3 regions of the Streptomyces sp. NPDC050264 genome follow, and region 2 is predicted to be linked to each of the others. Evidence: riboswitches for the same ligand, from Rfam matches in the RefSeq annotation. Region 2 holds a riboswitch; each other region holds the start of a gene.
The links. Region 2 has a riboswitch for cobalamin ahead of AB0J02_RS31980 (CbtB-domain containing protein). Riboswitches for the same ligand answer to the same signal wherever they lie in the genome.
Positions count from the first base shown of each region.

Region 1 (2,254 bases), on a different contig from region 2:
GTCGCCGGCGTGTCTCCAGGTTCTACGCATTCACCGGTCAGCCCACCAGACAGCAGTCCCCGCACTTCCCGCCACCCGGGATTCGGTAGTACAGGCAGCAACTACGCCGCCGGAACGTCAGATCCGGGCCGGTGATCCAGCCGCTGCCACGCAGCCTTCCTGTTTCCAGCAAGTCCGTGGTGAGGTCGGTGAGTTCCGCGCGCAGGTCCGGCCGACGCCTGAGCAGCATCGCCGCCGACCCGACGAGCGCGGACGCGGTGTTCCCGGCCAGCAGTCCCGGTGCGATCTTGACGGTGAGTTGGCTTTCCAGTTTCTCCAGTGGGCCGTTGACCTCCGCGTACACGGCCTCCGCAAGGGACGGCAAGCGGCCGGTGAGCCTGCCCTTCGGATCTGCCAGGCGGAGAGCCGGGCCGCCTTCGACCCATTCCGCCGTGCTCATCTCGGGCACGATCCCGTGCAGGAGCGTGCAGGCCAACACCGGTGACCACAGCCGGGCGGCGAGTCCCAGGTGCGCGACGGAGACGCCGACGCGGGTTTCGTCCGTGGCGCAGCGATCATTGACCGCCCGCGCGAGAACGGTGAATTCCGAGAAGGTGAGCCGCCCCCTCCCGGCTCTCCGAGCATCAGGCCTCTCCGCCGCGTCCAGAACGAAGAACCCGTCGAGCCCCGCAACATCGCGAAGCGCCTCGGCGACGTCGCCGACCGAGAGTTCGCGCGGCACCTCACACACGACAAATCCCTTCCGTGCTCTGCTGGTTCACTCGGCTGGTCCACACGGCCGGAGCAGAGGCTCACGGAGTCTTGAGGCGGCCTGGCGGCTTGAAGAGGTAAAGGTCCAGGATCTCCGGGTGGGGCGCGACTCCAGGTCCGCCGGCGCTTATCCAGTCGGCAATGTCCTCGGTGGCGTCACGATCATTGACAAGGCCGAGCCATACCGGTCGGGCACCCGCCGCCCGGCCGGCCCTTGAGGGCTGTACGACGATGACGTTGGCCTGGTCACAGACGTCCAGGCACTCGGAGACACGCACCGGAGCCACCGCCCGCAACCGCGCGGTCTGCGCCGCGTGATCCCCACTCACCTTGACACTGCCGCAACAACAGTCGCGGCACACCACCACCCTGCACGGAACCTCGCGGTCCCGCCCAGCCTCCATGTCGCGGGCCGGCCTCTCGGGCATGCCGCACTCCTCCCTCTCGCCGGGGAAGTCCGCCCCGGGGTCCATCGAGGAGGCGACAGCGTGAGTCTCCTGGCTCTCGGGTCAGTGCTCGTCCCGGCCTTCCCACCCGCCTGGGCAGTGGCATGTCGGGATCCGCTCGCCGATCACAGTGGCGGTACCGCACCGGATTCACACCGGATTCCTCGAACCGCCGTCGCCTATGTCGTCCGCAATCATGCCATCCGGCCCGCTACCCGGTCTCGTACGGTCTCGCTGATCTGCGCGAACCGGTTGGCGCACAGGTCCGGCCGAGGCTCTGCCCCGGCCATCGCGGGAGCCGCACGACGGTGCCGGAGTCCGGCCGCGTCCAGACCCTCGACTACGCGCCCCGCACCCCGCCCCGCTCGGTCCCGGCCTGCCCGACAGACCGGCCACGCCCGCTCACGGCAACTCCCCCGCCCGCTTCGCCCGGGTCCACTCCAGCAGCCTGTCCACGGGCCAGGTCGTGACCACGCGCTCGGCGGGCACAGCGCACTCCTCTGCCCGCGCGCAGCCGATCACCTGCCAGTCCAACTGGCCCGGCGCGTGCGCGTCGGTGTCCACCGAGAACAGGGCCCCCGCCGCCACGGCACGGCGCAGCAGACGGCGCGGCGGGTCGAGGCGCTCCGGGCGGCTGTTGATCTCCACCGCGGTGCCCGCGGCCGCGCACGCCTCGAACACCGCGTCGGCGTCGAACCGCGACTCGGGCCGGCCTCGCCCGGTCACCAGCCGGCCGGTGCAGTGCCCCAGGACGTCGGCCCGCGGATTGCTGACCGCGGCGACCATCCGCCGGGTCATCGCATCGGCGTCCATACGCAGTTTGGAGTGCACCGAGACGACCACGACATCGAGCTGGTCGAGCAGGTCGGGTTCCTGGTCCAGGGAGCCGTCGTCGAGGATGTCGCACTCGATGCCGGTGAGCAGCCGAAACGGTGCCCAGCGGGCGTTCAGGTCGGCCACCGCCGCGAGTTGCTCCCGCAGCCTCTCGGGGGACAGCCCGCGGGCCACCGTCAGCCGTGGGGAGTGGTCTGTCAGGACGGCCCACTCATGCCCGACCT
Region 1 covers NZ_JBFAKV010000012.1:203,167-205,420, forward strand. The annotation lists gene AB0J02_RS23175 ((2Fe-2S)-binding protein) at 38-730, opposite strand; gene AB0J02_RS23180 ((2Fe-2S) ferredoxin domain-containing protein) at 792-1,178, opposite strand; cobalamin riboswitch at 1,241-1,362, opposite strand; gene AB0J02_RS23185 (PHP domain-containing protein) at 1,599-2,254, opposite strand, start outside.
Region 1: it holds a riboswitch for cobalamin, as region 2 does, so the genes downstream of both, AB0J02_RS23180 ((2Fe-2S) ferredoxin domain-containing protein) here and AB0J02_RS31980 (CbtB-domain containing protein) in region 2, are expected to answer to the same signal.

Region 2 (2,254 bases):
CTTCTGGCGCGACGAGTACCACCTCAACGCCCGTATCGCCCGCTACCCCAAGCCCTACGTCGCCGTCATGGACGGCATCGTGATGGGCGGCGGCGTGGGCATCTCGGCGCACGGCGACGTCCGCGTCGTCACCGAACGTTCTCGGGTCGCCATGCCGGAGACCGGCATCGGCTTCGTCCCCGACGTCGGCGGGACCCATCTGCTCCCGCGCGCCCCCGGCGAACTGGGCACCCGTCTCGCGCTGACCGGGGAGCACATCGGCGCCGGTGACGCGCTGCTGTGCGGACTCGCCGACCACTACGTCCCGTCGGCGGCACTGCCCGCCCTGCTGGCCGAACTGGCGACACGGCCGGTACAGGACGCGCTCGCCCACCACGCGCTCCCCGCGCCACAGGGGGAGCTGGAGGCGGGGCGGGAGTGGACCGACGCGTGCTTCGCCGCCGACACCGTCGAGGAGATCCTCGCCCGGCTCCTCGACCACGGGGACCCGGCGGCCAAGGAAACGGCCGAAACACTGCTCGGCAAGTCGCCCACCGCCGTCAAGGTCACGCTGGAAGCGGTGCGCCGGGCCCGGGAACTCGGCTCCCTGGAAAGGGTGCTGGACCAGGAGTACCGCGTCTCCTGCGCGGCGATGGGCAATCCGGACTTCGTCGAGGGGGTCCGCGCCCAGGTCATCGACAAGGACCGCAGGCCCCGCTGGTCGCCGCGGACCCTCGCCGAGGTCACCGCCGCTGATGTGGAACGCCATTTCACGCCGCTCGGCGAGCGCGAACTGGGCCTGGGCGGTGGCCTGTTGTAGCCCCACGCGCGCCGCGGGCGAGATCACGCCGGTCCGCGCTGTCTTGGCCATGCACGCGACACGCGGTACCTTCGGTGCGTATCGACGACGGCACGACGGAAGCCGGTGAGAATCCGGGACGGTCGCGCCACTGTGAGCGAGCGGTCACAAGACCGTTCGTGAGTCAGACCCGTGGCTGTCGTCCTGTGCACCACCGAGATGGGACGCGAACTCCCGAGGAGGCCCTGCCATGGCGCAGCATGTCGCCCAGCCGACTGCCACCACCCCTGAAGTGCCCGCAACACTGCCGTTGAAGGCGATCGCCCCCTGGGCCGCCTTCTTCGGCGTCCTGATGCTGGTCCTGCTCTACTTCGTCGGCGCCGAACAGGGCGCCACGTCCGTGTTCAGCGGCGCCGAAGTCCATGAGTGGGTGCACGACGCCCGCCACCTGCTCGGTTTCCCCTGCCACTGACCAGAGGGACACCGCGCAGCTCATGAACTCGACAACCGTACGCAATCTGCTTGTTCGGGGCATGCTCGCAGGCCTGGCCGCCGGTGTGCTCGCCCTGGTCATCGCCTACTGGCTCGGTGAGCCGAACGTCGACAAGGCGATCGGCTTCGAGGAGTCGGCCCACGCCGGGCACTCCCACGGTGACGAGGCCGAACTCGTCTCGCGGAGCCTGCAGTCCACGGCCGGACTCGCCACCGGCGTCCTCGTCTACGGGGTCGCCTTCGGCGGTATCGCCGCACTCGCCTACTGCTTCGCCCTGGGCCGGGTGGGCCGTTTCGGCCCGCGCGCCACGGCGCTCCTGCTGTCGGTGTGCGCGCTGCTCGCCGTGTACGTCGTCCCGTTCCTGAAGTACCCGGCCAACCCGCCCGCCGTCGGCAACCCCGACACCATCGGCAAGCGGACCACCCTGTACTTCCTGATGATGGTGCTCAGCGTGCTTCTCGCGATCGCCGCGACGATCCTGGGCAAGCGGCTCGCGCCTCGCATCGGCAATTGGTACGCGACCGTCGTGGCGATGCTCGGCTTCGCCGTCGTGATCGGACTTGCGTACCAGTTCCTGCCCGTGATCAACGACGTGCCGGAGCACTTCCCGGCCGCTCTGCTGTGGCGCTTCAGGCTCTCCGCTCTCGCCATACAGATCGTGATGTGGGGCGGATTCGGCCTGCTCTTCGGCGAGTTGGCCGAGCGGCTGCTGCGCCCGAAGGCCGCCACCGTGCCCAGCCGGGCGGTGCCGGCCGGTCGGTGATCCGGCCCGTCGCACGAGAGGGTCCGCGGAGTTGTCCGGGGGCCTTCTCGCGTTGACGCCCGACGTGAACGCGCCACTGAACGCGCCGCTCAGGACGTGACCGACCGCAGCGGGAGCGCGGTCGGCTACGCCGGGCCCGGACCCCGCCCGCGCCGCGCCGCGCTCCAACTGGCGTACCGGCGCCGCAATCGTCAGGCCCCGCCCAGCGCGTGGCCGAGAG
Region 2 covers NZ_JBFAKV010000022.1:71,208-73,461, forward strand. The annotation lists gene AB0J02_RS31975 (enoyl-CoA hydratase/isomerase family protein) at 1-799, shown strand, start outside; cobalamin riboswitch at 850-993, shown strand; gene AB0J02_RS31980 (CbtB-domain containing protein) at 1,029-1,250, shown strand; gene AB0J02_RS31985 (CbtA family protein) at 1,273-2,034, shown strand; gene AB0J02_RS31990 (histidine phosphatase family protein) at 2,226-2,254, opposite strand, start outside.

Region 3 (2,254 bases), on a different contig from region 2:
GTCCCTTGGCGAGGGTGACCACCTCGGCCGTCTTCTGCCGGGCGAAGGACAGCCACCGCAGGATCTGCGGATCGAGGTCGCGTTCCCGCGCCGCGTCCAGCGGGACGTGGAGCAGTGAGCAGGAGGCGGCCACGTCGACCCGCTCGGCGAGCCCGAGCAGGGTGCCCAGTGTGGCGAGGGACTTCTCCAGGTCGTTCACCCAGATGTTGCGGCCGTCGACGACGCCGGCGACCAGCCGCTTGCCGGGCAGTCCGCCGGCCGCGGCGAGCGCGTCGAGGTTCGCGGCGGCCGGCCCGGTGAAGTCCAGGGCGAGCCCTTCGACGGGGGCCTTGGCCAGCACCGGGAGGGCGTCGCCGAGACGGTCGAAGTACGAGCCGATCAGCAGCTGCGGACGGTCCGTGAGCGAGCCGAGATCGCGGAACGCCCGCTCGGCTGCGTTCAGTTCGGCCGCGGTGCGGTCCTGGACGAGAGCGGGCTCGTCCAGCTGTACCCAGTCGGCTCCCGCGGCGCGCAGATCGGCGAGCACCCGCGCGTACACGGGCAGCAGCCGGTCCAGCAGGGTCAGCGGCACGAAGTCCGCGGCGACGCCCGGCGCGGGCTTGGCGAGCAGCAGGTAGGTGACGGGGCCGACGAGCACGGGCCGCGGCGTCAGCCCGAGCGCGAGAGCCTCGCGCACCTCCTGGACCTGCTTGGCGGAGTCGGCCGCGAACACCGTGTCAGGACCCAACTCCGGGACGAGATAGTGGTAGTTGGTGTCGAACCACTTGGTCATCTCCAGCGGCGCCACGTCCTGGGTGCCGCGGGCCATCGCGAAGTAGCCGTCGAGGGCGTCCGCGTCGACGGCGGCGCGATGGCGCGCGGGCACGGCCCCCACCATGACGGTCGTGTCCAGGACGTGGTCGTAGTACGAGAAGTCGCCGGCCGGGACCTCGTGGAGGCCGGCGTCCGCGAGGTCCTGCCAGTGTGTGCGGCGCAGTTCGGCGGCGGTGGCGCGCAGCGCGTCGGCGTCGACGCGGCCCTTCCAGTACCCCTCGACGGCCTTCTTCAGTTCCCGGTCGCGCCCCTGGCGCGGGTAGCCGTACACGGTGGCGCGCGCCGATCCGGCTGTGTTCCTGCTGGTCACGGAGATCTCCTTCGCGAGATGAATCCCTGAGATCCCGGCGACGGGACGAGAGACGCGAAGGGGTGACGGACCGGGCGGCCCGGACCGCCGCGAGAGGGCACGGTCGTCCGCCCGATATGTTCGCCGACCCGCCCTCGAGGTCGCCAGGATGTCCGCGCACGCGTCGTACGCACACGGGCAGTTGGCAGGTCTTCGGACTCGCGGGCACGCCTCGTGTCGTACGAGACATCTACTGGCCGTCGCTTCCCAGGCCCTTGGCGGGGCCCAGTGCTGATGACGGCGGTCGTTCCCACTCACCGCTGCGGGGCAGTCCCGGATTCCCACCGGGTTCCCTCTTGCGACGCATCCCGCCTGGCGGACGGGGCGAACCAGCTGCGTCGATCAGCGTACGGGGTCGCCCGCCGGTGCTCAATGCCGACCCGACGACGCCCCGGGCCGGCGCTACCAGGGGGCGGGCCAGGTGCCGGGGCCGCCGCCGCGCCAGTCGATCAGCGGGGACTCCGCCACGTCCGACGCGTCCACGTCGAGTCCGGCCCGGCGCAGGAACTCGGCGACGTCGCGCGGCTCGTGCGCGAGTCCGAGGATCTCGCCGTCCACGCGGACACGGCGCCCTCCGTCGGGCGAGGGCTGGTGGACGATGACCGGTTTGCTCATGCTCCCACCGTCCGGCGTGCCCGCCGCTTGCGCATCCTGAGACCCGGCGCCCCTGAGGCTGGGCGCATCAGGTGACCCGTCCCGCGTGGCGTCACACGTCGTGTGCGGGCCCTTTTCAGGATGGTCGCGTCAGGCGCCGGCGGTCGGCCGCGCACGGCTCGAACAGGAGAGAGAGCCCTGGTGGCCGTCGCCCTCGTCCGCAACGATCCCGCGCCCGCGACCCCGCCACGACAGCGGAACCGTCCACACGGGGACCCCGGCACCGCGGTCGCCGTCGCCGTACCGGCCGCCGTGATGGCGGCCGTGGGGACCTGGGGGCTCGACCGCGACGGGGTGTGGGGCGACGAAGGCGTCACGCTGCAGATGGCCCACCGCACGCTCCCCGAGATCGCCCGCCTGGTGTCGCACATCGACGCGGTGCACGGCCTCTACTACGCGCTGATGCACTTCGTCCTCGCCCCGTATCCGGGCGAAGTG
Region 3 covers NZ_JBFAKV010000036.1:1,302-3,555, reverse strand. The annotation lists gene metE (5-methyltetrahydropteroyltriglutamate--homocysteine S-methyltransferase) at 1-1,123, opposite strand, end outside; cobalamin riboswitch at 1,289-1,511, opposite strand; gene AB0J02_RS39560 (hypothetical protein) at 1,565-1,777, opposite strand; gene AB0J02_RS39555 (glycosyltransferase family 39 protein) at 1,958-2,254, shown strand, end outside.
Region 3: it holds a riboswitch for cobalamin, as region 2 does, so the genes downstream of both, metE (5-methyltetrahydropteroyltriglutamate--homocysteine S-methyltransferase) here and AB0J02_RS31980 (CbtB-domain containing protein) in region 2, are expected to answer to the same signal.